Regions from separate parts of the Streptomyces sp. NPDC057702 genome, predicted to be linked through region 1. Evidence: riboswitches for the same ligand, from Rfam matches in the RefSeq annotation. Region 1 holds a riboswitch; the other holds the start of a gene.
What was found. Region 1 has a riboswitch for thiamine pyrophosphate ahead of thiC (phosphomethylpyrimidine synthase ThiC). Riboswitches for the same ligand answer to the same signal wherever they lie in the genome.

Region 1 (6,320 bases):
GCCGTGTGGGGCCCCGCCGCCCCCGTGGCGTAGCCCGTGAGGGCGAGGCGGGGCCGGTGGTCCCGTAGGGGACGGCTCAGGGGAGTACGAGGGCTGACCGGGCCCCACGAGTCGCCGCGCCGCCTTAGCATCGGGAGTACGAGGGGGACTCCAACGAAGCAGCGAGATCACGGGATCGAGCAGGGCGAGCAGAAAGCAGGGTGCCATCGTGGCCGCGAAGCGGATACTCCAGGGACTGCCGTGGTGGGTGAAGTGGGTCGTCGTGCCCCTTCTGATCATCGTGGTCTTCGGCGGTCTGATCACCAGCGTCGTCGGCTTCGTCGCCTGGTTGCTGTTCCGGGCCCTGCTGCTGGTCGCCATCATCGGCGGCCTGGTGTACGTGGTGCGCAAGTTCACCTCCTCCTCGCGGTCCTCACGCGACGACTGGTAGCCGCCACGCGGCCCATGCCCATGGTCCAGTCCTTCAACGGCGTGTTTCCGCCTTGCACATGACGCATCGTGTGACAACCCTTCACTTCTTGAAATAGAAGTCGCTCTTCCGGTTAGAGTGCGGAAACGTTGCGGTCCGGCCCGGCCCCGGCGGGCACGCGCCGGATGCCGCGGCGAGCGCGGGGACGGCCCCCGCCCGGGGGGTGCCCACCCGCCCGCAGCTCTGGGGGTGACTGTGGCGTCAGCAAGCACGGGACCGTCGCACCGACCGGCCCGCGACCACGGACAGTGCCGACGGCCGTGTGCGGACACACAGCCCACGCTCATCAGCTCCGTCCAGCGGGCGCTGCGCCTGCTGGAAGCGGTGGGCGCGCACGCGGACGGCGCCCCCGCCAAGCAACTCGCGCGCGAGGCGGGGTTGCCCCTGCCGACCGCGTACCACCTGCTGCGCACCCTCACCCACGAGGGGTACCTCCGCCGCGACCACGGCGTCTTCCGCTACGGCGAGGCCGTCCGCCGGCTGGGCGACAGCCCGGGGGCGCTGTCCGCGTCCGGGCCGGCCGACGCGGTCCCGGACCCGCGCGCGGGCCTCGCGCACACCGTCACCACACTCGCCGGCGAGCTGGGAGTGGCCGTCTACTTCGCCGTCTACCGCGAGGGTGAGGTCGAGGTGCTCGCCACAGCCGACGCGCCCGGGGCGTCGGTCGTCGAAGAGTGGGCCGACTTCCGGCAGACCGCTCACGCGCACGCCATCGGACAGTGCCTGCTCGCCCAGCTCGACGAGAGCGAACGCGCCGACCACTTCGCGCGCTATCCGGTGCGGGCCATCACCCCGTACTCGGTGCGTGACGAGGCAGGATTCAGGGAGAAGGCCGCCGCGAGACGGCGTTTTCAGCCGGTCTGCGAGCGGGAGGAGTACGCGCTCGGCACGGCCTGCGCCGCCTTTCCCCTCACGACCGGGGGGACGGCGGCGACCCTGGCGGTTTCCACCCCCCTGGCTCGAGCGGAACGACTCCGCCCCGCTGTCGATTCGCTACGCTCCAGAGTCGGAGCGCTCATCAGCTCCCTGTCGTTCTCTATCAGTATCTGAAAACTCACTCCTTGTGATCCGCTGAGTGTTAGCGGACGATGGCGTCAAGAAGGCCAGGTTGGCTGAAACCCGGCCATTCCCACCGACTCGGGGCGGCGAACGATGCGTGACACAGTCCAGGCAGAGGTGACGATGACCTTCCTCGTTTCCGAGGATCTCTCCTTCCGCATTCCGGTCGATCTCGGCTACGACAAGGCCGATCCGTATGCCGTGCGATTCACCTTCCATCTGCCCGGCGATGCCCCGGTGAGCTGGGCTTTCGCCCGGGAGTTGCTCCTCGACGGGCTCTGCGGGCCCATCGGCGAAGGCGACGTGCACATCTGCCCAACGGGCCCGGACGAGCTGTCAGATGTGCTGATCCGGCTCCAAGTCGGCGTCGAGGGAGCCCTGTTCCGGGTCGGCGCCGCTCCGCTGGTGGCCTTCCTGGACCGGACGGACCGACTGGTCCCGTTCGGCTGCGAGGAGGAGGCGAGCGATCCGGCCTGCGGCCTGGACGCGGTCCTGGACCGCATCCTGGCGGGAGACCGCTACGCAGGGTGAACCGGGCCGTCGGTCACGGTGCGTTGCCTGGACGTTTTTTCGCCCGGCCACTCGGAAGCGCGAATTCCCCCCGCGCGTGACCGCCCCCGACGCCCGGGCCGCCGCGCCCCTCGCGACCCGCCCCAGGGGACCCAACGCCGGCGCGTACGACGCGGCGTGACGCCTCTGCCGGGCGCGCCCGACCGGATTCCGGCGCCGGCCCGCCCGGGGTTCGGCGCATCCGCCCGGCCCCGGCGCATCGGCCCAGGCCCCGGCGGCCTGGCCGGAGTTCGACGCCTCCACCCGGCTGGCCCGCCCCCGCGGGGCCCGGCACCTGGGGCCGGGCGGTCCGGCATCGCCCGCCCGGGGCCGACGCGATGCCGCACGGCACCCGGCACGCGCTACTTCGCCCGGCGGCGGCGACCCTTCCCCCGGCCCGGCAGACCCGAGGCGAGCCCGGAGGCCACCGCGCCCGCGCCGCGCCCGGCGCCCGGGTTCGCTCCGGCCTCCGCGCCACCCACGCCCCGCTGACCCACCGGCGCGCCGGGCCCGACCCCGCGCCCCGGGACAGCGGCGCGCTCCGGGGCGACTCCGCCGCCACCGCCCGCGCCGGGAACGCTCGTCGGGCTGCGGTCCGCGGAGACCACCAGCGCCGCCAGCAGCGTGGTCACCGGCACCGAGGCCACCAGACCGATGCTGCCGACGAGGGTGCGGACGATCTCCTCGGCGACGATCTCGCTGGTCGCGACCGTGCTCACACCGCTGTCCGCTATCGAGAAGAGCAACAGCAGCGGCAGCGCGGCACCGGCGTAGGCGAGGACCAGCGTGTTGACCACCGAGGCGATGTGGTCCCGACCGATGCGCATGGCCGCCGCGTACAACGTGCGCCAGTGCGCCGACGGGTCGGCCTCCTTCAGCTCCCACACCGCCGAGGTCTGGGTGACGGTCACGTCATCCAGCACACCGAGCGAGCCGATGATGATGCCGGCCAGCAACAGGCCCTGGATCTCGATGTCGGGGTAGAGGCCGTGCACCAGTCCGGTCTGGTCGTCGGTGTTGCCGGTCAGATGCGCCCAGCCGATGAACACCGAGCCGAGCAGGCCGATCAGCAGCAGTGAGAGCAGCGTCCCGAGCACCGCGACCGAGGTTCTGGCGGTCAGGCCGTGACAGGTGTACAGCGCGATCAGCATGATCGCGCTGCCCCCGATCACGGCCACCACCAGCGGGTTCGAACCCTGGAGGATGGCCGGCAGGATGAACAGCGTCAGCACGCCGAAGCTGATGACGAGCGCCACCAGCGCGAAGACCCCGCGCATCCGGCCCACCACGACCACGGCCAGCGCGAAGAGCCCGGCCAGCAGCGCCATCGGCAGCTTCCGTTCGACGTCGGAGACCGAGTACTGGAGGTTCTCCGGCGCCTTGGGGGCGTACGCCAGGATCAGCTTCTGGCCCTTCTCGTAGTGCCGGGACGCGGACGGCTGCACGATCTCGGTGAACGTACGCCCCTTGCCCTTGCCCGAGGTCACCTCGATCGTGGCCTTCTCGCAGGTCTCGTCCTTGGCCTCGGGCTGGGCCGCCGGATCGCCCGGCTGCTCGCCCGGCGGCTGTTGCCCCTGCGGCTGGGCGTGCACGTCCGCGCACCGCACCTCGTCGACCCGCACCACGCGCCCCGACTCGGTGTGCCGGTCGAAGCCGAGCCCCGACGGCCCGTGGTGGTCGGGCGCGCCGCCCGGCCACAGCACCACCAGCCCGACCACGACCGCCACGCTGAACGGGATGAGCACCGCCGCGATGACCTTGCGGAGCTGACGCGAGACGGGCGCGGCGGGCCCGTGGCTGTGACTGTGGCCGTGGCCCTGGCCGGGTGCGTGACCGTGTCCGTGGCCGGTGGGGGCGGGGTGGTGGTCGTGCCCCGTGGGGCCGTTGTCGTGCTGGTGGTCGCTCTCCGGCAGCCCGTGGTCGGGCCCCGTACGCCCCTGCCGGCGCGCGTCGGGCCCCCGCGCGCCGGGAACCGGCCCGTGCCCCCGCCCCCGCTCCTGTCCGTACCCCGACCCGCGCCCGGGGTACGGACCGTCGGCCCCCGTGCCCGCTCCCACGCCGCTCCCTCCGCCGGTTCCCGCGCCCTCGTCGGCGGGGCCGCCGCTAGGCGGTCGCGGGGGCACGCCGGGGGGCGGGGGTGTCGGCGCGGTCGGGCCGGGCCCCCGCGCGTGTCCGGTGCCGGGCGGCGGGGTGTGGGCGGGCGGCCGGCCGTGGGGGCCTGGCCGCCCGGGTGGCCCTGGCTCGGTGGGAGTCATGGACCGATCATCGCAAGGCCCCCTGGCCCAATCCGTCGCGGAGCGGTTAGCGTGGTGGCACCTTTGCAATCGCGGGAGCTCGGAGCACCGGGCTGAGAGGGCGCTGACCTCCGTACGGGACGACCGGCCGACGCCGGTGAACCGACTACGGAAACGGCTGCGTCGACCGCCGAACCTGTTACCGGGTAATGCCGGCGTAGGGAGTAGGTCTCATGACCGTATCGGACGCACGCACGCCTGCCTCCGTAGAGTCGAACGACACCGACGGGCAACCGCGCGACATCGGATGGCACAAGGGCTATCTGAGCGGTTCGCGGCCCGACCTGCGGGTGCCGGTGCGACGAGTACACCTCACCAACGGCCAGGACGTCACGCTGTACGACACCTCGGGCCCGTACACCGACCCGAACATCGACACCGACGTACGGCGCGGGCTGCCGCCGCTGCGCGAGAACTGGATCATCGGCCGGGGAGACACCGAGGAGTACGCGGGCCGGCCGCTGCGCCCCGAGGACGACGGCATCAAGCACACCTCGCCGCGCGGTGGCCTCAAGAACCTCGACGCGGTCTTCCCCGGCCGCCCGCGCCAGCCGCGCCGGGGCCGCGACGGCCAAGCCGTCACCCAACTCGCCTACGCCCGCCGAGGCGAGGTCACCCCGGAGATGGAGTACGTCGCGCTGCGCGAGAACGTCTCCCCCGAGGTGGTCCGCGAGGAGATCGCCGCCGGTCGCGCCGTGCTGCCGGCCAACGTCAACCACCCGGAGATCGAGCCGATGATCATCGGCAAGCGGTTCCTGGTGAAGGTCAACGCCAACATCGGCAACTCCGCCGTCACCTCCTCCATCGAGGAGGAGGTGGAGAAGATGACCTGGGCGACCCGCTGGGGCGCGGACACGGTCATGGACCTGTCCACCGGCCGCAACATCCACACCACCCGCGAGTGGGTGCTGCGCAACTCCCCCGTCCCGATCGGCACCGTCCCGCTCTACCAGGCCCTGGAGAAGGTCGACGGCCGGGCCGAGGAGCTGACCTGGGAGATCTACAAGGACACCATCATCGAGCAGGCCGAACAGGGCGTCGACTACATGACGGTGCACGCCGGCGTACTGCTGCGCTACGTACCGCTCACGGCGCGCCGCAAGACCGGCATCGTCTCGCGCGGCGGCTCGATCATGGCGGCCTGGTGCCTGGCCCACCACAAGGAGAGCTTCCTCTACGAGAACTTCGAGGAGCTCTGCGACATCCTGGCCACCTACGACGTCACGTTCTCGCTCGGCGACGGGCTGCGCCCCGGCTCCATCGCGGACGCCAACGACGAGGCCCAGTTCGCCGAGCTGAGGACGCTGGGCGAGCTCAACACCATCGCCAAGCGGCACCACGTGCAGACCATGATCGAGGGCCCGGGCCACGTCCCGATGCACAAGATCAAGGAGAACATCGACCTCCAGCAGGAGATCTGCGAAGAGGCTCCGTTCTACACGCTCGGCCCCCTGACCACGGACGTCGCGCCGGCCTACGACCACATCACCTCCGGCATCGGTGCCGCGATGATCGCCTGGTGGGGCACCGCGATGCTGTGCTACGTCACGCCCAAGGAGCACCTGGGCCTGCCGGACCGCGACGACGTGAAGACCGGCGTCATCACGTACAAGATCGCCGCCCACGCCGCTGACCTGGCCAAGGGTCACCCCGGTGCCCAGGACTGGGACGACGCGCTCTCCGACGCGCGCTTCGAGTTCCGCTGGGAGGACCAGTTCAACCTGGCCCTCGACCCCGACACGGCCCGCGCCTTCCACGACGAGACGCTCCCGGCCGAGCCCGCCAAGACCGCGCACTTCTGCTCGATGTGCGGCCCGAAGTTCTGCTCGATGAAGATTTCCCAGGACATCCGTCGCGAGCACGGCGGCACCCTGGCGGCGGCCGAGGCCGAAGCGGGCATGGCGGAGAAGTCCAGGGAGTTCGCGGAGGCGGGCAACCGGGTGTACCTG
Region 2 (22,738 bases), on a different contig from region 1:
GGTCCGCGCTCGACGCATGGTCGGTGGCTCGGCTGTTGTACCGCCTCCCCCAGGCCCGAGACAGACCGTCCGACGGTGGCCGTCGGGAACACACTCTTGCGCGGCTCCCTCGGGGCGGCTGGCAGAATCTCCGTTCATGAGGCAAGCGGAGATCGTCTCGGACACGGCACACGAGCACGACGAGCCGACGAACGTGGGGGAGCTGGTCTCGCGCACAGAGCGGGGCGAGCGGTTCACGTACGTCTACTTCTGGGGGCATCAGCCGCGCCGCGACGGCGTCGTGGGCGCCGAATGCTTCAGCCAGTGGTGGCCGGCACCGTTCGCCGTCGATCAGGTCACCTACGCGACGGCCGAGCACTGGATGATGGCGGGCAAGGCCCGGCTGTTCGGCGACGCCGAGGCCGAGCGTCGCGCCATCGCCGCGTCGCACCCCGACCAGGCCAAGGAGATCGGCCGCTCCGTTCGCGGCTTCGACAACGCGGTGTGGCAGGCCCGGCGCTTCGAACTCGTCGTGCGGGGCAACGTGGCGAAGTTCGGCCAGCACCCCGCACTCCGTGACTACCTGCTGGGCACCGGCGTACGCGTCCTGGTCGAGGCGAGCCCCGTGGATCGCGTCTGGGGCATCGGGCTCAGCGCCGACGACGAGCGCGCAGCCGCTCCCGAACGGTGGGCGGGTCTCAACCTCCTCGGCTTCGCCTTGATGGAGGCCCGCCGCCGACTCGCGTAGGCGAAGCCGCGCATCCCCACCACCCCAGGGACGGGGCGCACGCCTCGGCACGGGGCACGGGGCTTGAGCATGTCTGGACCAGCGCCCACAGTTGACACAAGAGGCATCACGCTCGACGTGTTGCCCCGACCGGTACGACGCCATACGACGGGGCACGGGGCACCGACCTCCGTGCAGCACCTGGAGCCCCTCCAGGGCGGTCGAGCCCCGCGGAGACTCCAGACGCGGAACTCTCGACGTGTGACGCGCTAGATGCCGCGCAGTGGGCCTTCCACCAGGATCGACACTCGTGTTCCGGTGCTGCCGTACGGCTCGTCGGACTCGTCGCCGTCCGACTCGTCGCCGTCGGTGGCGACATAGACGAAGATCATGACCACGCTCGCGACGCAGGCGATGATGCCGAGGATGATGCCGGCCAGCGCGGAGCCGCCGTTGTCCGCTTCGCGGCGCTGGGCCTTGCCTCGTCCGAGTACGCCGAAGACGATCGCCAGCACGCCCAGGATGATGCCGAAGACGACGCTGAAGAACAGCACCAGGCCGACGATCCCGAGCACGAGTGCGGCGGTGCCCTGAGCGTTGTTGGGCCAGTGGACGCCGCGGCCCCAGGCCGCACCGTAGGGCGTCGGGTACACGTAGCCCTGGTTCCCGTGGGGCGTCGGCGCTCCGTAGGGCGCATGGCCGTGACCGCCCGGCCCGTACGGGCTCTGCCCCGGGGAGCCGTGCACGTGGCCGCTCTGGCCGTACGGAGCGGCGCCGTAGGCGTACGCACTCGGGGTGCCCGGCCCCGTCGGCGCTGGCGGCGGCGGGGGGACCGCACTCGCCCCCGTCGCGCCGTGCGGTGTCCACATCGCGGGGCTGTACGCCGCTGCCGGCGCTTGGCCCACGGGCGGGCTGACGGGCACGGACGCGCCGGGGTCCGACGCGGGCGCGGGGGCCGGCGCGGCAGCCGCCTCCGCCCGCGCGTCCACTTCCTGCCCCTGTTCCTGACCGCGCGTCGGTGTGGGTGGCCTTTCCGGCGTCGCCGGAGCGGCCTGGTCGTGCGGCCCCGCCCCAGTCGTGGGGGGCGTCACGCCCGAGCTGTCGGCTGGCGCGGCGGACGTGGGCTGGTCGGACTCGTCGGGCATGTCGCTCCCCCTACGGACAATCGGTCGTGTGGTGGCCTGGTTACCACGGGGCCAGGGCCCCGGTTCTACGATGATCCAAGCGTGCCCCTTCCCGGGCCCCGTCCCCAGGAGGTTCAGTTGTCCGATCTCACCACCTTCATCGCCGGACTGCCGAAGGCCGAACTGCACGTCCACCACGTGGGCTCCGCCTCTCCTCGTATCGTCGCCGAACTCGCCGCGCGCCATCCCGACTCGAAGGTGCCGAAGGACCCGGCGGCGCTTGTCGACTTCTTCACCTTCCGCGACTTCGCGCACTTCATCGACGTCTATCTCTCCGTCGTCGACCTCATCCGGGACGCGGAGGACGTGCGACTGCTGACGTACGAGATCGCTCGGGACATGGCTCGGCAGAACATCCGTTACGCCGAACTGACCGTCACGCCCTTCAGTTCGACCCGGCGTGGCATACCCGATGCCGCTTTCGTCGAGGCCATCGAGGACGCCCGCAAGGGCGCCGAGGCTGAGCTCGGCGTCACGCTCCGTTGGTGCTTCGACATCCCCGGCGAGGCGGGCCTGGAGGCCGCGGAGGAGACCACGCGCATCGCGTTGGACCTCCAGCCCGACGGGCTGATCAGCTTCGGCCTGGGCGGCCCGGAGATCGGCGTACCGCGCCCGCAGTTCAAGCCGTACTTCGACCGGGCCATCGCGGCGGGGCTGCACAGCGTGCCACACGCCGGCGAGACCACGGGGCCGCAGACCGTCTGGGACGCCCTCACCGCGCTCCGCGCCGAGCGCATCGGCCACGGCACGTCCAGCGCACAGGACCCGAAGCTGCTGCAGTTCCTCGCGGAGCACGGCATCCCGTTGGAGGTCTGCCCGACGTCCAACATCGCCACGCGGGCCGTGGCCACGCTGGAGGAGCACCCGATCCGGGACATGGTCGCTGCCGGCGTGCTCGTGACCGTCAACACCGATGACCCGCCCATGTTCGGTACCGACCTCAACAACGAGTACGCCGTGGCGGCTCGGTTGTTGGACCTTGACGCCGTGGGCGTGGCCGCGCTGGCGAAGAACGCCGTGACGGCCTCGTTCCTCGACACCACGGGCAAGGCCAAGCTCACCGCCGAGATCGACGCGTACACAGCCGGGGCGACGGCCTAGGAGGCCCCCGGACGAGCCCCGCAAGGAGGCGCCTGGGCAGCACGTCACGTGGGCCCCGCCCTCTCAGGTCCGATCGGGCCGCGACGACCGCGTCGCCACGCACCGAGCGTGCCCCCCGACGCGGTCGAACGGAGCACGGTGACGGCCTCGCGCACGGGGCGGGGAGCGGCGACCTCGCGGGGGGGGGTGCGGGGCGGAGGAGGCGTGGCGCGGCAACAATGGGGAGCATGGTCACCAGAACCGCACCACGCGTCAGCGACTTCACCGCCGTTGCCCACCGCGGGGACCCGTACGTGCAGCGCGAGAACACGCTGGCCTCGATCCGCTCAGCGGTGCGCGCGGGCGCCGACGCGGTGGAGGTCGACGTACGGATCACCCGCGACGGTGAGCCCGTGCTGTTGCACGACGCGTCCCTGAAGCGACTGTGGGGTCACGATCGGGCTCTCGCCGACCTCACGGCGGCCGAGGTCGGAGCCGTCACGGGCGGCGGGGTGCCCGCGTTGCGCGACGGCCTGGACGAGATGGCCGGTGGGCCGCGTACGGTGCGCGCCATGCTCGACCTACCCGCTCCGTCGGCTGTGCCCGCGACACTTGCCACGGTGCGCGCGGCCGGGGCGGCGGACCGCGTGTACTACTGCGGCAACCTGACCGCGTTGCGCGCTGTACGACGAGCGGACCCCGACGCGGAGATCGCCTTCACCTGGACATCGCTCGCGCCACCACGCCCCGAGCTGGTCGCGGAGCTACGCCCACGCTGGCTGAACTACCGGTTCGGCATCGTCTCTCCCGCCCTGGTGGAACAGGCACACGCGGACGGCATCCTGGTCTCCGCCTGGACGGCGGACACGAAGCGCACGATGCGGCGGCTGCTCCGCGCGGGCGTCGACGGCATCACGACCAACCGCATCGGCACCCTGCGCGCGCTGATCGGGCACGGAGCGCTGGAGGGTCGGTAACGGCGCCTCACACCGGCGGCGCTGGTGGCCACGGCGGTGACGCCGCGCGTGCGAGACGTATGAGACGTACGGCACGTTGGCGGCGCGGCCCCGCGAGCCGGCGCCGCCGGCGCCCAGGCTCGCCATCGCCATCGCCATCGTCGTCTCGGCTCGGACCTTCGCCCCGTACGCGGGAGCTCGACGGCCCTCGCTCGGTCCGGAGCCGTGCCCCGTGCCCCGTGCCCCGTGCCCCCGGGCAGGATCACCACGGCACGCCCGCGACACACCACACCGCGCGGCACCCCCACACGCGGAAGAAGGCTGGCACCGCCCGAAGCCCGACACCTCACGCCGGCCTCGTCACCCCGTGCGCCAAACGCAACAGGCCGGTCTCGTGCACGCCCCGTACGAGACCGGCCCCACCTCCGGCGCGACAAGCCGGCCCGCCCAGGCCCACACAGCGACCCGGTGCCACACACGCAAGCCGGACACCGCCGTCCCAGGCTCAGCCGAAGGACGCACTGGCACGGTACGACCACGAACCCCAGCCCGCGCCGTACCCACCGGACACACGCCCGACTGGTCCGGCGACACGAAGCGCCGGCGGGGCGGGACGGGGCCGCAGCCGACGAGCAGCGGAGCCCCGCGTGCGAGCGGCCGAGAGCTCAGGGCTCCGGCCAGCCGGCCGGCACCGTCACCGGCGCGAGAGACCACCAGCCGGCCCCGTACCGCCTCGCTCGGCCGCTCGCGGGCCGCTGTTCCGGTCGGTCAGCCGTCCAGCGATGTCATGACGTGCTTGACGCGCGTGTAGTCCTCGAAGCCGTACGAGGACAGGTCCTTGCCGTAGCCCGACTTCTTGAATCCGCCGTGCGGCATCTCCGCGACCAGCGGGATGTGCGTGTTGATCCACACGCAGCCGAACTCCAGCGCCTTGGACAGCCGCATGGCGCGCGCGTGGTCCTTGGTCCACACGGACGACGCCAGGGCGTACTCGACGCCGTTGGCGTAGCTGACGGCCTGTTCCTCGGTGGTGAAGGACTGGACGGTGATGACGGGGCCGAAGACCTCGTTCTGGATGATCTCGTCGTCCTGCTTCAGGCCGGAGACGACGGTGGGGGCGTAGAAGTACCCCTTGTCGCCGACGCGCTGGCCACCGGTCTCGACCTTCGCGTGGGCCGGGAGCCGGTCGACGAAGCCGGAGACCTGGGCGAGTTGGTTGGCGTTGTTGAGGGGGCCGTACAGGACGTCCTCGTCGTCCGGCGCACCTGTCTTGATCTCGGCGGCGGCCTTGGCCAGCGCCGTGACGAACTCGTCGTGGATCGACTCGTGCACCAGCACGCGGGTCGCGGCGGTACAGTCCTGTCCCGCGTTGAAGTAGCCGGCCACCGAGATGTCCTCGACGGCCTTGGCGATGTCGGTGTCCTCGAAGACGACGACCGGGGCCTTGCCGCCGAGCTCCAGGTGCACCCGCTTGATGTCCTTGGACGCGCTCTCGGCGACCTGCATCCCCGCCCGTACGGAGCCGGTGATGGAGACCATGGCGGGCACCGGGTGCTCGACCATCTGGCGCCCCGTGTCGCGGTCGCCGCACACGATGTTGAAGACGCCCTTGGGGTGACCGAGGTCCGCCAGCACGCCGCCGATGATCTCGGCCATGAGGACCGTCGACGCCGGGGTGGTGTCGGAGGGCTTCAGGACCACCGTGTTGCCCGCCGCGAGGGCGGGGGCGAACTTCCACACGCCCATCATCATCGGGTAGTTCCACGGCGCGACCTGCGCGCAGACGCCGATCGGCTCGCGCCGGACGAATGACGTCAGCCCCTCCATGTACTCGCCGGCAGAGCGGCCCTCCAGCATCCGCGCCGCGCCCGCGAAGAAGCGGATCTGGTCGACCATCGGGGGGATCTCCTCGGACCGCGTGAGTCCGAGCGGCTTGCCGGTGTTCTCCGACTCGGCGGCGATCAGCTCCTCCGCGCGCTCCTCGAAGGCATCGGCGATCTTCAGGAGGAGCTTCTGCCGCTCGGCCGGGACCACGTCACGCCAGGCCGGGAAGGCTGCCTCGGCGGCCCTCATGGCCGCGTCCACGTCCGCCGCGCCGGACAGTGGAGCGGTGGCGTACGCCTCTCCGGTGACCGGGTTGACCACCTCGGTGGTCCGCCCGTCAGCGGCGTCCTGGAACTCCCCGTCGATGTAGTTGCGCAAACGACGCAGCTCGGTGGTCACAGCCACCCCTCCCTGCCAAGTGTCCGATAGGTGAGACACCCACCCTAGCCTCCAGGGCGACGCTTTCGACATACCCACTCGCCGAAAGCTACGAAATCAGTTACCAGAAGAGCTCCGGACAACGAATTCCGGCGAACCTGAGTTGCGACACAGTCGAGTCCTCGTGCAGGGTGAGAGGCGTGGCCACACCTGACAAGCACAGTTCGCCCTCGATCGACGCCGTCTCGTTGGCGATCATCGAGCAGCTCCAGGAGGACGGGCGCCGCTCGTACGCCGCGATCGGCAAGGCCGTGGGGCTTTCCGAGGCGGCCGTCCGGCAGCGCGTCCAGAAGCTGCTCGATCAGAACGTGATGCAGATCGTCGCCGTCACCGACCCGCTGACCGTGGGTTTCCGACGCCAGGCGATGGTCGGCGTCAACGTCGAGGGCGATATCGAGCCGGTGGCCGACGCCCTGACGGCGATGGAGGAGGTGGAGTACGTCGTCGTCACCGCCGGCTCCTTCGACCTCCTCGCCGAGATCGTCTGTGAGGACGACGACCACCTCCTGGAAACGATCAACAAGCGGATTCGCACGCTGCCCGGCGTGCGCTCCACCGAGAGCTTCGTCTACCTCAAGCTCCGGAAGCAGACCTACACCTGGGGAACGAGATAGCCATGAGCGCCGACGCCGGCACAGCGACCTCCACCACGCGCCGTTCCAAGGCCGCCTACGATCACCTGTGGATGCACTTCACCCGCATGGCGTCGTACGAGAACGCCCCGGTGCCGACCATCGTGCGCGGCGAGGGCACCTACATCTACGACGACCAGGGCAAGCGTTACCTCGACGGCCTGGCCGGCCTGTTCGTCGTGCAGGCGGGACACGGCCGGGAGGAGCTCGCCGAGGCCGCGTACCGGCAGGCGCGGGAACTCGCCTTCTTCCCGGTGTGGAGCTACGCCCACCCCAAGGCGATCGAGCTCGCCGAACGGCTGGCGCACCACGCTCCCGGCGACCTCAACAAGGTCTTCTTCACCACCGGTGGCGGCGAGGCGGTGGAGACGGCGTGGAAGCTCGCGAAGCACTACCACAAGCTGACCGGCAACCACACCAAGTACAAGGTCATCTCCCGCGCCGTCGCGTACCACGGCACGCCGCAGGGCGCCCTGTCCATCACCGGTCTGCCCGCGCTCAAGGCCCCGTACGAACCACTGGTGCCCGGCGCGCACAAGGTGCCCAACACCAACATCTACCGCGCCCCGTCACACGGCGACGACCCGGAGGCGTTCGGCCGCTGGGCCGCCGACCAGATCGAGCAGCAGATCCTCTTCGAGGGCCCGGAGACGGTCGCCGCCGTCTTCCTGGAGCCGGTCCAGAACGCCGGTGGCTGCTTCCCACCACCGCCCGGCTACTTCCAGCGGGTGCGGGAGATCTGCGACCAGTACGGCGTCCTCCTCGTCTCCGACGAGGTCATCTGCGCCTTCGGCCGCCTCGGCACGATGTTCGGGTGCGACAAGTTCGGCTACGTGCCGGACATCATCACCTGCGCCAAGGGCATGACCTCCGGCTACTCCCCCATCGGCGCCACCATCGTCTCCGACCGGATCGCCGAACCCTTCTACACGGCCGACAACACCTTCCTGCACGGCTACACCTTCGGTGGCCACCCCGTGTCGGCCGCCGTCGCGCTCGCCAACCTCGACATCTTCGAACGCGAGGGCCTCAACCAGCACGTCCTCGACAACGAGCACGCGTTCCGCACCACCCTTTCCCGCCTCGACGACCTGCCGATCGTCGGCGACGTGCGCGACAACGGCTTCTTCTACGGCATCGAGCTGGTGAAGGACAAGGCCACCAAGGAGTCCTTCACCGACGAGGAGTGCGAGCGCCTGCTGTACGGCTTCGTCTCCAAGAAGCTGTACGAGAACGGCCTGTACTGCCGCGCCGACGACCGAGGCGACCCGGTCATCCAGCTCGCACCCCCGCTCATCGCCGACCAGGCGACGTTCGACGAGATCGAGCAGATCGTACGGGGCGTGCTGACGGAGGCGTGGACGAAGATCTGACCGCAGCACTACCGGCACGGGCCCTGTCCGGCGGCGCGCCACCGGACAGGGCCGAGCAGCGCGTCGGGATGACGGAGGCCACGGCGCGGTGTGAGGGCGTTGCCTGCAGGCTCCGTACGGGGCGCGTCCGACCGGTACGGGGAACACAGCCGGCTCCCTGCAGCACCGCCCCGTGGCCCGTACCCTGCCCCGCAGTGCGTTCGCTGGCCCCGTGCTCCGTGCTCCGTGCTCCGTGCTCCGTGCTCCGTGCTCCGTGCTCCGTGCTCCGTGCTCCGTGCTCCGTGCTCCGTGCTCCGTGCTCCGTCAACGGCAGTGTCCGCGTCGTTCCCGGTTTCGCAACCTGCGGCGAGCCGAGTGCGGGGCCCGGCGGAGACGAGTATCCGGGCGGCGCGTCGCCGGTCACGTGCCCGGTCGGCATCCACCGGTCGACGGCTTGCCGTCGCCGCGCCGCCCCGCGTCACTCAACTGGCCGCCTGTTCGCTGGCCGATGTCGGCCGCTGCTCTCCCCGGGCACGCGTGATCCACGTCCGCGTATGCCGGCGAGTGCTGAAGCGAAAGGCTGATTCGACGGCTGATCGGAGGAATAGCGCCGCTTCAGCGCCGCGCCTGGGCCCCGTTCCCCCACGCGAGTCCTTACCGTTCCAGTGACCGATCGCTCTTGCCTTCGTTCACCCGGTCAGGGGAACGCGGACAATCGTCAGCAACCGAGGTACTGCCATGGTGGCTCCGCCCGACAACGATGTGCTGTGGGCACGTGCCCTCACCTACGCGTACCGTGGCTCGCCCGCGCTGACAGGTGTATCCCTCGGCGTTCGCGAAGGGGAGATCCTGGCGGTCTCCGGGCCCCGTGGCTGCGGCAAGACCACCCTGCTGCGCTGCCTGTCCGGCCAACTCGTACCCGACAGCGGCGAGGTGTGGTTCAACAGCACCCCCGTGCACACCATGCCGGCGGTGGCCCGCGAGCGGCTGCGCGGCGATCGCTTCGGGTGGATCGGCCCCGAACCCTGCCTCGTACCGGAACTGAACGCCTGGGAGAACGCCGCACTGCCCCTCATGCTCCGTGGCACGCGCCGCAAGGCCGCCAAGCACGCGGCGCACGAGTGGCTCGATCGGCTCGACGTCGGCGACTGCGCCCGGAGTCGCCCCGCCGCGCTCCTGCAGTCACAGCGACAGCGCGTGGCCGTCGCCAGGGCACTCGCCACGGAACCCGACGTCCTCTTCGCCGACGAACCGACCGCCCCGCTGCAAGGTCCCGACCGTGAACAGGTCCTCCGCACCATCACCACGGCGGCGCGCTCCCACGGCATCACGGTGCTACTCACGGGCCACGGCACCGAGGCCGACGCCCTGGTCGACCGCTCCGTCTCGCTCGTCGACGGCCGGCGCGGCGGCTCCGCCCCCACTCGTGACGCGGAGGGCAGTGCGGCGTGCTCAGTCTCCGTCTAGCCCTTGGCGCCAGCCCGCTGACCCAGGTCCGGCGGTCGCTTGTAGCCATCGCGTCCGCGGGGTCCGGCTTTCTGCTGTTGTGCTCCCTCGGGTACGCCCTGGGCCACCCCGACGCCACGTCCGACGCCCTGGCGCGCCTCCTCTGGTGCGCGGCGCCACTGGCCGCGACCGTGCAACTGGCCACCGCTGTCGGCCGTGTCGACACGGTCCTTCACCCCGCTGAGGGACTGGCGGGCGCTGGGTGCGGGCCGTTTCGACGCGCGGTGCTCACAGCCTCGTCCACGGCCCTGATCTGCTTCGCCGGAAGCTCGCTCGCACTGCTCGCCTTTCTCTATCTGCGGGGCGACCTCGGCGGCTCTCCCCTCAACGACCCCGTCATCGACGCGTTCGCCGTGGGCTATCACCTCCCCGTCGGGGCCGTGCTGACCCTCCTGTCGGTGCCACCTCTTGCCGCCGCCACAGCCGGCGCACTCAGCTCGCGGGCGCACGACGCACCGGACGTACGCCGGACACGGGCGCCACGGAGCGCACGGCCAGCGCTCTCGCGCATGCAATCGGCTACTCCCGCGCTTGCCGCGATGGAGACTCCGTCCGCTTCTCACCTACCTCCCCCACCGCTCACCCAGGCGAATGTGTCGCCCGAACCCCCTGTCCGCGTGGCGCCGGTACTCAACGCCGTCGACACCAACGCCCCGTTGGCCGTCGCCGTACCCTCACCTGAGCCGGTGAGCGCGGAGGCCGAGCCCGTCACTGTGACGCCCGCCATGCCGCCCCCTGACACCACCGAGGCTTCCGGGCTGCCCTGGGGGATCGCGCTGATCTCAGTGGGGTTGGCACTTGAGGCCTACGTCAGCCGCGACGTCACCGACACGCGGGACCTGCTCCCCGTGCCGGGCCACCTCAGCGGCGGCGCTCTCGCCGTGCTGGCCACGTGGGTACTGGCCACCGTGGGGCTGGTGTTGATCGGGCCCGGGGTCATCCGCCTCTGCGGCAGGCTGCTCGCCCTGGGGCGGCCGGGTGCCGTGCGGCTGCTGGCGGGGCGCGGGTTGCAGGAGGAGTCAGGCCGACTCGGTCGCCCGCTGGGCGCGCTGTGCGCGGTCGCGAGCAGCGCCTACGTCGCGGTCCGTCTGTACGAGGCGGTGCCGGACCTGACGGAGGACCGTCCGTTCGGCCCCCTGACGGGCCTCGGCGCAGCGCTGGTGATGGGGTGCGCCACCGCCACAGCGCTGATGGCCGTGCTGGAGAGCAGAAACGCACGCGCCGCCTCGACCGGCGCCCTGCTCTGTCTCGGCGCCCCGCGGCCCGCTCTCCGCAACGCTGCGGCCCTCCGCGTGGCAGCCGTCTTCACCGCTCTGGGCGCCCTCAGTTGGCTGGTGGCCGAACTCGCCACGATGCCACTCGCCACGTAACACGGGGCGCCCTTGGCCGCTCCGCGACCGCCTGCGTCGGCTTCGTCTGCCAGCGGAACGGCGCCATCGGATGCGGGTGCCTCCCCGTAGGTCCGAGCTCTCCCCGTGCTCCAGGAGGGCGCGCCATCCCGGAGCACAGCAGGACCCTCGTGCGCGGCGTCCGCGAGGCGCCGGCCCGGCCGCGAGCCACCCGCCCCGACGCTGAGCACACAGCCGGCGCGGCCCGCCCTGCCGCCAAGCGGGACCTGCTCCGTGCCCCCAGGCAGAGTCACCGCCCCGTGCCCCGTGCCCCGTGCCCCGTGCTCCGTGCTCCGTGCTCCGTGCTCCGTGCTCCGTGCTCCGTGCTCCGTGCTCCGTGCTCCGTGCTCCGTGCTCCCGAGCAGGATCGCGGATCTCTACGCCACGACATCACCACTCCGCGCCTCGTCCCCACGGGAGGGGAGTAGCACCGCGTAACGACGCAACGGGCGATGAGTCGACATCGCTGCCGGGCTCGATCGGCGCTCTACTCCGTCCGACCGAGCGACACCACGTCCTCAACCGCGAACGCGACGCGTACCCGCTCTCCTTCCGCCGGCGCCTCTCGCAGGGAGCACGCCGCCTCCAGCATCGGCCCGCTTTCGGGCCGCAACAGCAGGGAGACACCGAGGCCGCCACGGAACGTTCGCGCCCGCACGACGCACGGAAGCCCGTCGTCAGCGCCCGTCAGCCGCACGCCCGTGGGGCGGATCAGCAGTTGGCACGGGCCGGCGGCGGTTCCGGTCGGCACCGGCACCATCCCCCAGGGGGTGTCGGCGGATGCACCTCGCACGGTCGCGTCCACGACGTTGTCAAAGCCGAGGAAGCGCGCCACGAACTCGGAGGCGGGCTGCTGCCAGACCTCCAGCGGGGTGCCGACCTGGGCAATCCGGCCGTCCTGCATGACGACGACACGGTCGGCCAGGGCGAATGCCTCGCCCTGATCGTGGGTGACGGCCAGCACCGTCGTACCCAACTGGCGGAACATCTGTCGGAGTTCGACGACGAGCCGTTCCCGCAGTCCACGGTCGAGCTGACCCAGCGGCTCGTCCAGCATCAGCAGTTTCGGACGCGGTGCGAGGGCGCGCGCCAGCGCCACCCGCTGCTGTTCGCCTCCCGACAGCGCCGCGATGGCTCGCCGCTGCGCCCCCGGGAGGCCCACGAGATCCAGGAGTTCGGCCACCGCGCGGTCGGCCTCCCCCCGCCCGGCCTTCCGCAGGCGCAGGCCGAACGCGACGTTGCCCGCCACGTCCCGCTGCGGAAAGAGCTGATGGTCCTGGAACATGAGGCCGACGCCTCTGCGGTGCGCGGGCACGCCGGCCTGGTCGCGCCCCGCGAGCCGGATCTGCCCGCTGTCCGCGGCCTGAAGACCAGCCACCACGCGCAGCATGGTGGACTTTCCGCTACCGCTGGGGCCGAGCACACAGACGGTCTCACGCTCGGCGACGCCGAGGCTCACCGCGTCCAGCGCGACGCGCTCACGGAAGCGCACGGTGACCTCGTCCAGCCGCAGCAGATCCGCGCCCCGTCCGCCCCGTTCCCCGCGAGTGTCCGGCGTGCCTCGGGCCCCGTCACCGTCACCCCGCGTCCCGCGCTCCGTGCCCCGTGCTCCGTTGGTGGCGGTAGCTCCGTCGCTCCGTGCCTCGCCCTCAGTCTCGTCCCGTTCGGCCGGCGCTGGCCGTTCCGTCGCGCCGTGGAGACCGCCGTCGTCTCCCGCCGAATCGTGGCGCTGTGGCCCACCGTCGTCCCGGGCTCGCCTCTTGTGCGGCAATGTCATCTAGAACTCTCCCGAACGGTTGGTACGGAGCCGCTCAAGCGCCAACAGCGCGGCTGCGCAGATCACCATCAAGATGGTGCTCAGCGCCATGGCCTGCCCGTAGTTGAGCTCCCCTGCGCGACCCAGGAAGCGGGCGATGGCCACCGGAAGAGTGGGGTTGTCGGGGCGGGCGATGAAGACGGTCGCCCCGAACTCCCCCAGTGACACGGCGAACGCGAAGCCGGCGGCGATCAGCAGGGCCCTGCGGACCAGGGGCAGGTCCACCTCTCGCCACGCACGCAGCGGCGAAGCGCCCAGGACGGTGGCGGCCTCGCGCAGCCGGTCGTCCACCGCACGGAGCACCGGCAGCATCGTTCGTACGACGAAGGGGACACCGACCAGGGCCTGCGCCAGGGGCACCAGGAACCACGAGGCCCGGAGGTCCAGCGGCGGCTTGTCCAGCGTGATCAGGAATCCGAACCCGACGGTGACGGCCGAGGTGCCGAGCGGCAACATGAGCAGCGCGTCGAAGCCCCGCACCAGCCGTCCCGCTCGCGTCGGTCCGCTGCCCCGTGGTCCGCGCACGGTGAGCGCGGCGGCGGCGAGGCCGCCGACGACGAGCGCGATGACGGTGGCGACCGCCGCGTACCGGAGCGAGTTCCACAGGGCGTCCAACGGCGCCACGATGAAGGTCCCGCCGCTTTCCTCAGCCGACGCCAGCACTTCGTAGAAGGCGAACCCGTAACCGTCGGGGCCGGCGAGGGAGCGCTCCACCAGTACGGCCAGCGGCAGAAGGATCAACAGCGCGATGACGGCGAGCACGCCCCCCAGGAGCGTCCACTGTCCGGCGCCGCGCGGCCGATGGGCCGTGTACGAGGCGTCCACCAACCGCAGCGTGCTCTCCCGTCGCCGCACCGTCCACGCGTGGACCACGAGCAGCGCGGCGACCGCGGCGAACTGGGTCAGTGTCAGGACCGCGGCGGTCGGCAGGTCCAGGAGCTGCGCGGTCTGCCGGTAGATCTCCACCTCCAGCGTCGCGTATCGCGGCCCGCCCAGGATCTGGACCGCACCGAAGGAGGTGAACGTGAAGAGGAAGACCATGAGCGTCGCACCGGCGATGGCGGGCCCGAGAGCGGGCAGTGTCACCTGGCGCCAGGCGGCGAACCGGCCGGCCCCCAGGACGCGGGCGGCCTCCTCCTGCCGCGGGTCGAGTTGCGCCCACAACCCACCGACGGTGCGGACCACCACGGCGTAGTTGAAGAAGACGTGGGCCAGCAGGATCGCCCAGACGGTGGTGTCCAGCCGCACGCCCCACAGTTCGTCGAGGAGGCCGCCTCGCCCGAGGAGAGCGAGGAAGGCCGATCCCGCGACCACCGTGGGCAGCACGAAGGGCACCGTCACCACGGCCCGCAGCAGCTGCTTGCCCGGGAAGTCCAGACGCGCGAAGACGTATGCCCCCGGCAGTGCGAGGGCGAGGGTCAGCGCTGTGGAGGCGGCGGCCTGCCACACGGTGAACCACAGCACGTTGAGCACGTCGGGGTCGCCGAGAACCTCACTGACCCGTCCGAGTTGCCAGGCGCCGCCGGCGTGCAGCCCACGAGCGGTGATGGCTGCCACCGGATACCCGAAGAAGAGCCCGAAGAACCCGAGCGGTACAGCCATGAGGCCAAGGCGCAGGGCCGTGGTCCGCCACGCCCCCGTCGCTCGCGGGCCCCGCCCCGTGCCCCGTGCCCCGTACCGCGCCGGTCCGTGCGGGGCTCCGTGCTCCGTGCCCCGTACCGCTGAGCCCTCGGCTCCGTGCCCCGTGCTCCATGCGTGGGCCCCGTGGGGCGCCTCGGAGCACGGCGCGTCGGGCGACGGTGCGTCGTTCACCTCACGACGAGCGAAGTCCACGTCTTGATCCACTGCTCGCGGTTCTTGGCGATCTCCTCCGGGGCGACGGTGGCCGGCTTGGCGATCCGCTCCCCGTACTTCGTGAAGACCTCCGGCAGCTTCGCGTCCGGCCGGACCGGGTTGACGTACATCGTGACCGGCACGTCCTCCTGGAAGGTCTTGCTGAGCATGAAGTCCAGGAGTGCCTTACCGCCCTTGGTGTTCTTCGCTCCGTCGAGCAGCCCGGCGAACTCGATCTGCCGGAAGCACGTGCCGGTGGCCACGCCCGTCGGGCCCTCCTTGGGCTGCGGCTTGACGCCGACCACCTCGGCGGGCGGGCTGGAGGCGTAGGAGACGACCAGCGGCTTGTCTCCCTTGCCCGAGCCACCACCGGAACCGGAGAAGCGGTCGTTGTACGCCTGCTCCCAGCCGTCGACGACCTCGACCCCGTTGTCCTTCAGCTTCTTCCAGTAGTCCTGCCAGCCGTCGTCCCCGTAGGTGCCGACTGTCCCGAGCAGGAAGGCGAGCCCGGGCGAGGACGTGGCAGCGTTCTCCGTGACCAGGAGGTTCTTGTACTGCGGCTTGATCAGGTCGTCGAAGCTGCGCGGCGGCGCCAGCTTCTTGTCCGCGAAGTACTTCCGGTCGTAGTTGACGCAGATGTCACCGGTGTCCACGGGGGTGACCCGGTGCTTCGCGGCGTCCAACTGCAGGCCCGCGGGCACCTGGTCGAGGTCCTTGGCCCGGTACGGGGCGAAGACGCCCTCGTCCAGCGCGCGCGAGAGCAGCGTGTTGTCGACGCCGAAGAAGACATCGCCCTGCGGATTGCCCTTCGACAGGATGGCCTGGTTCACCGCCGCCCCGGCGTCCGCCCCACGCGCCACCTTGACCTTGTAGCCGGTCTCCTGCGTGAACCGCTGGAGCACCGCCTTGGACACCGTGAAGGAGTCGTGCGCGACGACCGTTACCGTCTTGGAGTCCGAGCCGCTGCCGGACTCTCCACACGCCGCCAGCGTGGTGACGCCCAACGTGCCGAGCAGAGCGGTGCCCACGGCACGCCGAAGGTAGCTGTTCATCAGTGCGTCTGACTCCCTACGCCGGTATGACCCGGATCAGGTCCGAGGGTCTGCGGCACCCGCGGTGCCGCACTCTCAGCGCGTAGCGCGCTCCCCTGTCGGAAATGTGCGTTTGTTCGACTCACGATAGCGCGACGTGCTGCCGGTGCCCCATCCGCACCGTCCCCGCGCGCCAGATGGTGCACACGGCGCCCAGGACGGAGCCGTGCCGGACACCGCGCACCACGCGACACGGGGCGCGTACGGTGCCGACATCGGCGCGTGCGTGGGGCGACGCCGTCGCCCCACGCCCCGTCACCGCTCGGAGGCGGCCAGCTGGCCGCAGGCCCCGTCGATCTCCTGCCCACGGGTGTCCCGGACGGTCACGGGCACGCCGTGCGCCTCGAGCGCCGCGACGAACGCGCGCTCGTCCTCGGGCCGCGAAGCGGTCCACTTCGACCCGGGGGTGGGGTTGAGCGGGATGAGGTTGACGTGCACCCGACGCCCGCGCAGCAACCTGCCCAGCAGGTCGGCCCGCCACGCCTGGTCGTTGATGTCCCTGATCAGGGCGTACTCGATGGACACCCGGCGCCCGGACTTCTCCGCGTACTCCCACGCGGCGTCCAGCACCTCCCGGACCTTCCAGCGGGTGTTGACCGGCACCAGGGTGTCGCGCAGCTCGTCATCCGGCGCGTGCAGTGATACCGCCAGGCGGCACTTGAAGCCCTCGTCGGCGAACCGCAGCATCGCCGGCACCAGCCCGACCGTGGACACGGTGATCCCACGCTGGGAGAGGCCCAGACCGTCGGGCTCCGGGTCGGTGAGCCGGCGGATGGCGCCGACGACCCGCTTGTAGTTGGCGAGCGGCTCGCCCATGCCCATGAAGACGATGTTCGAGAGCCGGGCGGGCCCACCCGGTACCTCGCCGTCGCGCAGGGCGCGCATGCCGTCGACGATCTGGTGCACGATCTCGGCCGTGGAGAGGTTACGGTCGAGCCCCGCCTGCCCCGTGGCGCAGAAGGGGCAGTTCATGCCGCAGCCGGCCTGCGAGGAGATGCACATCGTGACCCGGTCCGGGTAGCGCATCAGCACCGACTCGACCAGCGTCCCGTCGTGCAGCCGCCACAGTGTCTTACGGGTGGCGTCACCGTCACAGCTGATGTGCCTGACGACGTTCATCAGGTCCGGCAGCAGTTCGGCGGCCAGCTTCTCGCGGGCCGCCGCGGGGATGTCCGTCCAGTTCGCCGGGGCGTCCGCGTACCGGGCGAAATAGTGCCGGGAGACCTGCCCAGCACGGAAGGGCTTCTCGCCGATCGCGGCCACGGCCTCACGGCGCTCGGCGGGGGTGAGGTCAGCGAGATGCCGCGGCGGCTTCTTGGCTCCGCGCGGCGCGACGAAAGTGAGTTCTCCGGGCTTAGGCATGGTTCATCTAGTGTCGCAGACATACGGGGTAGGGCTCACCGGCTACGAACGGGGCCCTCGACACACACAAAGCCGCAGGTGGCGATAGCTGTCCGCGGCATTCACGCGGCTGCCGGTCACGTACGGTCAGCACCCGGCGGGCGGGCTCGGCACACCGCCCACGAACGGCTTCGCGGCCCGGTCCCCTGCCACATGCGGCGCGGCCGACAGAGGGCGTCGCACCTCTCCCGTCACACCCCCGGACACTCCACACGCTCCGCACATCGCGAGCCCAGCCTCGCCGCCCCGGCCAGCCGACACTCGCACGGGGCGCACGGCCCCCTCCCCCGCCGCACAGTCAGCCCAACGCCGCGGCTTCGTACGCTCCGTACGCGGCGCACCCTCATCCCGACATTCGCCGCCCCGTGCCCCGTGCCCCGTGCCCCGTGCCCCGTGCCCCGTGCCCCGTGCCCCCAGGCAGGGTCGCTCGCCCGTACCTCGCCGCGACACCTCAAGCGGCCCGCGCACTCCGCCCCACCCCCGCCGCCTCTCGCGGCGACCGGGACGCCCCGCCCGTATCGCCGCTCTCATGCTTCGAGCCGCCTCGCCCACGTGGAGTTTCGTGGACGGGGCGGCTCGTACGCGGCTGCGGGTGTTCTCACTCCCGGCGGGGGCTCTCAGCCCGCGCCGACGAACACCACCAGCAGGAGCCAGGCGACCGGTGCCGTCGGGAGCAGCGAGTCGAGGCGGTCCATGATGCCGCCGTGCCCCGGCAGCAGCGTTCCCATGTCCTTGATCCCGAGATCCCGTTTGATCATGGACTCGCCCAGGTCGCCCAGCGTGGCGCTGACGGCGACCGCGAGACCCAGGATCAGGCCCTGCCACCAGGCGCCGTCCTCGACCAGGAACCGCATGCACAGCGCCCCCGCCACCATGGCGAAGGCCATGGCGCCCAGCAGCCCCTCGCGTGTCTTTCCGGGGCTGATGCGTGGAGCGAGCTTGTGCTTGCCGAACTTCCAGCCCACGGCGTACGCCCCGGTGTCGCTGACCACGGTGAGGATCAGGAACGTGAGGACCCGCTGTGGCCCGTCGTCGTCCGCCGCGAGCATGAGCGCGACGAACGTCGCGAGGAAGGGCACGTAGAACGCCGCGAAGACGCCTGCCGTCACGTCCCGGAGGTAGTTGTCCGGGGGCTCCGTCATCCGCCAGACGAGCACCGCGAGCGCCGTGAGCGCCATGGCGATCCAGGCGCCCTGCGCACCGCGCAGATAGCCGGCCACGACCATCGCCGCGCCGCCCACCGCCAGCGGCACGAGTGGCGCCCGGATCTCCTTGCGCTCGGCGAGCCGCGAGGTCAGCTCCCACAGACCCACGACGACGGCGACCGTTATGACGCCGACGAAGAGGACCTTCTGCACGAAGAGCGAGACGACGATGATCGCGCCGAGGCCGAGCCCGACCCCTATCGCGGCACGCAGGTCACGCCCGGCGCGCTTCTTCTGCGGCGCGGCTGGCACGGCGGGATGCTCCCTGGGGGTCGTGTCCGCCTCGCCGCGTGCGGGCTCGTGAGTGGGCTCCGAGCCGGACCGGGGGGACGGGGCTGGCGGTTCCTGCTCGTCGCGGAACAGGGGGCCACTCAGCCGAGCGGCCCCCTGGTCGTCCTGGTCTCCGCCTCTGTCGGGCACGATGGGCATGGGGCGAGTTTGCGCCGCATGGCCCGCCTCGCGCAGGGGACCCGCCGGTGTCGGGGGCATTGCCCCACGAAGCGCGGGAGCGGGCCCCTGGTCGGTCGGGCCCCTAAATCCGGTACGGGGCGGGGCCCCCCAGGATGAGTCGTTCATCAGACCTCGAGCAGCTCGGCTTCCTTGTGCTTGAGCAGCTCGTCCACCTGCGCGACGTACTTCGCGGTGGTGTCGTCGAGCTCCTTCTCGGCGCGACGGCCCTCGTCCTCGCCCGTCTCGCCGTCCTTGACGAGCTTGTCGATGGTCTCCTTGGCCTTGCGGCGGACGCTGCGAATGGAGATCTTCGCGTCCTCGCCCTTGGTCTTGGCGACCTTGATGTACTCCTTGCGGCGGTCCTCCGTGAGCTGGGGGAAGACCACCCGGATGATGCTGCCGTCGTTGCTGGGGTTGACGCCCAGGTCCGAGTCACGGATGGCCTGCTCGATGTTGCGCAGCGCACTCTTGTCGAACGGCGTGACAACCGCCATCCGCGGCTCCGGTACCGAGAACGACGCCAGCTGGTTGATCGGCGTCAGCGCCCCGTAGTAGTCCGCCACGATCTTGTTGAACATCGCCGGGTGCGCACGCCCGGTGCGGATCGCGGCGAAGTCCTCCTTGGCGACCACAACGGCCTTCTCCATCTTCTCCTCGGCCTCGAGGAGGATCTCTTCGATCACCACTTGCTCCTGGTGTTATCAGTAAGCAGAGCCTCGCCCCTGCGTGCGTCTTCTCCTGCACGGTGTCCGACCGGCAGGCCGTTGTCCATCCCCGCGCCGGGCACTTCCGGCGGTCGGGAGTTGCCGCCCGTATGGCGTTACGGGAGGCCGTGCGAAGGCGGTACGGACCGTCAGTGCCGGTCGCCCTGGTCGCTGACGAGCGTGCCGATCTTCTCACCCTTCACCGCGCGCGCGATGTTGCCCTCTGCCAGCAGTTCGAAGACGAGGATGGGCAGCCTGTTGTCGCGGCACAGCGTGATCGCCGTGGCGTCGGCGACCTTGAGGTCCTGGGTGATCACTTCGGCGTATCCCAGCGCGTCGAACTTGACGGCGTCCGGGTTCCGCTTGGGGTCGGAGTCGTAGACGCCGTCCACGCCGTTCTTGCCCATCAACAGCGCCTCGGCATCGATCTCCAGGGCGCGCTGGGCCGCGGTGGTGTCCGTGGAGAAGTACGGCATGCCCATGCCGGCGCCGAAGATCACGACGCGCCCCTTCTCCAAGTGGCGCACCGCGCGGAGCGGGATGTACGGCTCCGCGACCTGCCCCATGGTGATGGCGGTCTGCACCCGCGAGTCGATGCCCTCCTTCTCCAGGAAGTCCTGGAGGGCGAGGCAGTTCATGACGGTGCCGAGCATGCCCATGTAGTCGGAGCGGGCACGGTCCATGCCACGCTGCTGCAGCTCGGCGCCACGGAAGAAGTTGCCGCCGCCGATCACGATCGCGATCTCGGCCCCGTCCCGGACGACGGCGGCCACCTCGCGGGCGATCTTGTGCACGACGTCCGGGTCGACGCCGAGTCCGCCACCACCGGCGAACGCCTCGCCGGACAGCTTCAGCAGGAACCGACGGCGCGGGGCCCCGTCAGTCTTCGGGTCGGCTTGGTCGGCGTCCAGATTCATGGGAGATCTCCTCGTGCACATACGAAGGAGGCCACTGCCGGGATGGTCCTTGATCGACCTCTACGGCAATGGCCTCCTCGTCACATCTGCGGCCAACCGGTGGACGGCTGGCTGCGTACGACCCTATCGGGTCGCTGGTCATTCGCTGCCCTGGCTCAGCCTGAGCCGGGCTGAATCCCGGGGAACGGGCTCAGACGCCGACGCGGAAGCGGGCGAAGCGCTTGAGCGAGACGCCGGCCTCGTCCAGGACCTTCTTGACGGACTTCTTGTTGTCCTTGGCGAACGGCTGGTCGAGCAGCACGTTCTCCTTGAAGAAGCCGGTGACGCGACCCTCGACGATCTTCGGCAGGGCGGCCTCGGGCTTGCCCTCCTCGCGAGCGGTGGCCTCGGCGACGCGACGCTCGTTCTCAACGGTCTCGGCCGAGATCTCCTCGCGGGTGAGGAACTTCGGCGAGAAGGCGGCGATGTGCTGCGCGACGTCCTTGGCGACCTCGGCGTTCTCCGCGTCCAGCTCGACGAGCACGCCCACCTGGGGCGGCAGGTCCGGGCTGGTGCGGTGCATGTATGCCGCGACGAAGCCGCCGGAGAACTGGGCGAACCGGTCGAGGACGATCTTCTCGCCGAGCGTGGCGTTGGCCTCGTCGACGTACGCCTGCACGGTCTTGCCGGCCTCGATCTCGGAGGCGAGCAGCGCGGCGATGTCGGCCGGGGCCGTCTTGGCGGCGTGCGCGGCGATGGTGTCGGCCACGGCGGTGAACTTGTCACCCTTGGCGACGAAGTCCGTCTCGCACTTCAGCTCAAGGAGGACACCGGAGGTCTTGTCGTCGGCGATCAGGGAGACGACGGCGCCGTTGGTGGCGCTGCGGCTCTCGCGCTTGGCCACACCCTTCTGGCCCTTGACGCGCAGGATCTCGACGGCCTTGTCGACGCTGCCCTCGGCCTCGTCCAACGCCTTCTTGCAGTCCATCATGCCGGCGCCGGTGAGCTCACGGAGCTTCTTGACGTCAGCGGCGGTGAAGTTCGCCATGGTCTGTGAATCTCTTCTCGAAAGTCTCGAAAGATGTGTGATCTTACGGGTGGACGGCGGGGCGTCGCATCGCGCGACGCCCCGCCGTCACCAACCGTGACGCTGCGGCGGAGCGGAGCGAGGCCGATCCACCATGGTGTTCGTCAGGCCTGCTCGGCGTCCGCGGCCGGGGCCTCGGCGGCAGCGGCCTCGGGGGCGGCGGCCTCGGCTGCCTCCGGGGCGGCGACCTCGGCGGCAGCGGCCTCGGCCGGCTTCCCAGCCTCCTCGGCCTTCTTGGCGGTGTCGCCTTCCAGCAGGTCGCGCTCCCACTCGGCGAGCGGCTCACCGGCGGCCTTGTCGGCCTTCACGTCACCAGTGGCGACACCGGAGCGGGCGATGAGGCCCTCGGCGACGGCGTCGGCGATCACGCGGGTGAGCAGGGTGACGGAGCGGATCGCGTCGTCGTTGCCCGGGATCTTGTAGTCGACCTCGTCGGGGTCGCAGTTGGTGTCGAGGATCGCGACGACCGGGATACGGAGCTTGCGCGCCTCGCCGACGGCGATGTGCTCCTTCTTGGTGTCGACGATCCAGACGGCGCTCGGCACCTTCTGCATCTCGCGGATACCGCCGAGGGTCTTCTCCAGCTTGGCCTTCTCGCGGGAGAGAACCAGGAGCTCCTTCTTGGTGAGGCCAGAGCCGGCCACATCCTCGAAGTCGATGAGCTCAAGCTCCTTCAGGCGCTGCAGGCGCTTGTACACGGTCGAGAAGTTGGTGAGCATGCCGCCCAGCCAGCGCTGGTTGACGTAGGGCATGCCCACGCGGGTCGCCTGCTCGGCGATGGCCTCCTGCGCCTGCTTCTTCGTACCGACGAACATGATGGAGCCGCCGTGCGCGACGGTCTCCTTGACGAACTCGTAGGCGCGGTCGATGTACGACAGCGACTGGAGCAGGTCGATGATGTAGATGCCGTTGCGCTCGGTGAAGATGAAGCGCTTCATCTTCGGGTTCCAACGGCGGGTCTGGTGACCGAAGTGGACGCCGCTTTCCAGCAGCTCCCGCATCGTGACGACGGCCATGGCCGTACTCCTTGAATACTCGGTTCCCGCGGCGGCCGGGTGGCCGCCGCGCCTGACGCCCCGACGCGCCTGCCGCGGAAGGACGAGCCTTCCGAGGACCGAGGGACGCGGCCACCGGGCTGCCCGAGAGGGACTGGTGCGCCGGCGGCGGGGCGTGCGAAGTCGACCCGGTG

Region 2: another riboswitch for thiamine pyrophosphate. It lies ahead of ACFVFR_RS03885 (thiamine ABC transporter substrate binding subunit); the one in region 1 lies ahead of thiC (phosphomethylpyrimidine synthase ThiC).

What each region holds. Positions count from the first base shown of each region.
Region 1 covers NZ_JBHVJC010000007.1:175,573-181,892, reverse strand. The annotation lists gene ACFVFR_RS07440 (DUF5326 family protein) at 209-430, shown strand; gene ACFVFR_RS07435 (IclR family transcriptional regulator) at 665-1,519, shown strand; gene ACFVFR_RS07430 (SsgA family sporulation/cell division regulator) at 1,622-2,059, shown strand; gene ACFVFR_RS07425 (YibE/F family protein) at 2,440-4,134, opposite strand; TPP riboswitch at 4,394-4,552, shown strand; gene thiC (phosphomethylpyrimidine synthase ThiC) at 4,545-6,320, shown strand, end outside.
Region 2 covers NZ_JBHVJC010000004.1:67,250-89,987, forward strand. The annotation lists gene ACFVFR_RS03830 (NADAR family protein) at 137-727, shown strand; gene ACFVFR_RS03835 (DUF4190 domain-containing protein) at 976-1,359, opposite strand; gene ACFVFR_RS03840 (adenosine deaminase) at 1,969-2,991, shown strand; gene ACFVFR_RS03845 (glycerophosphodiester phosphodiesterase) at 3,219-3,947, shown strand; gene ACFVFR_RS03850 (gamma-aminobutyraldehyde dehydrogenase) at 4,695-6,149, opposite strand; gene ACFVFR_RS03855 (Lrp/AsnC family transcriptional regulator) at 6,320-6,802, shown strand; gene ACFVFR_RS03860 (aspartate aminotransferase family protein) at 6,787-8,193, shown strand; gene ACFVFR_RS03865 (ABC transporter ATP-binding protein) at 8,911-9,639, shown strand; gene ACFVFR_RS03870 (hypothetical protein) at 10,296-11,048, shown strand; gene ACFVFR_RS03875 (ABC transporter ATP-binding protein) at 11,554-12,558, opposite strand; gene ACFVFR_RS03880 (ABC transporter permease) at 12,844-14,484, opposite strand; gene ACFVFR_RS03885 (thiamine ABC transporter substrate binding subunit) at 14,691-15,767, opposite strand; TPP riboswitch at 15,764-15,874, opposite strand; gene rlmN (23S rRNA (adenine(2503)-C(2))-methyltransferase RlmN) at 16,062-17,168, opposite strand; gene ACFVFR_RS03895 (phosphatidate cytidylyltransferase) at 17,825-18,988, opposite strand; gene frr (ribosome recycling factor) at 18,988-19,545, opposite strand; gene pyrH (UMP kinase) at 19,716-20,483, opposite strand; gene tsf (translation elongation factor Ts) at 20,674-21,510, opposite strand; gene rpsB (30S ribosomal protein S2) at 21,654-22,565, opposite strand.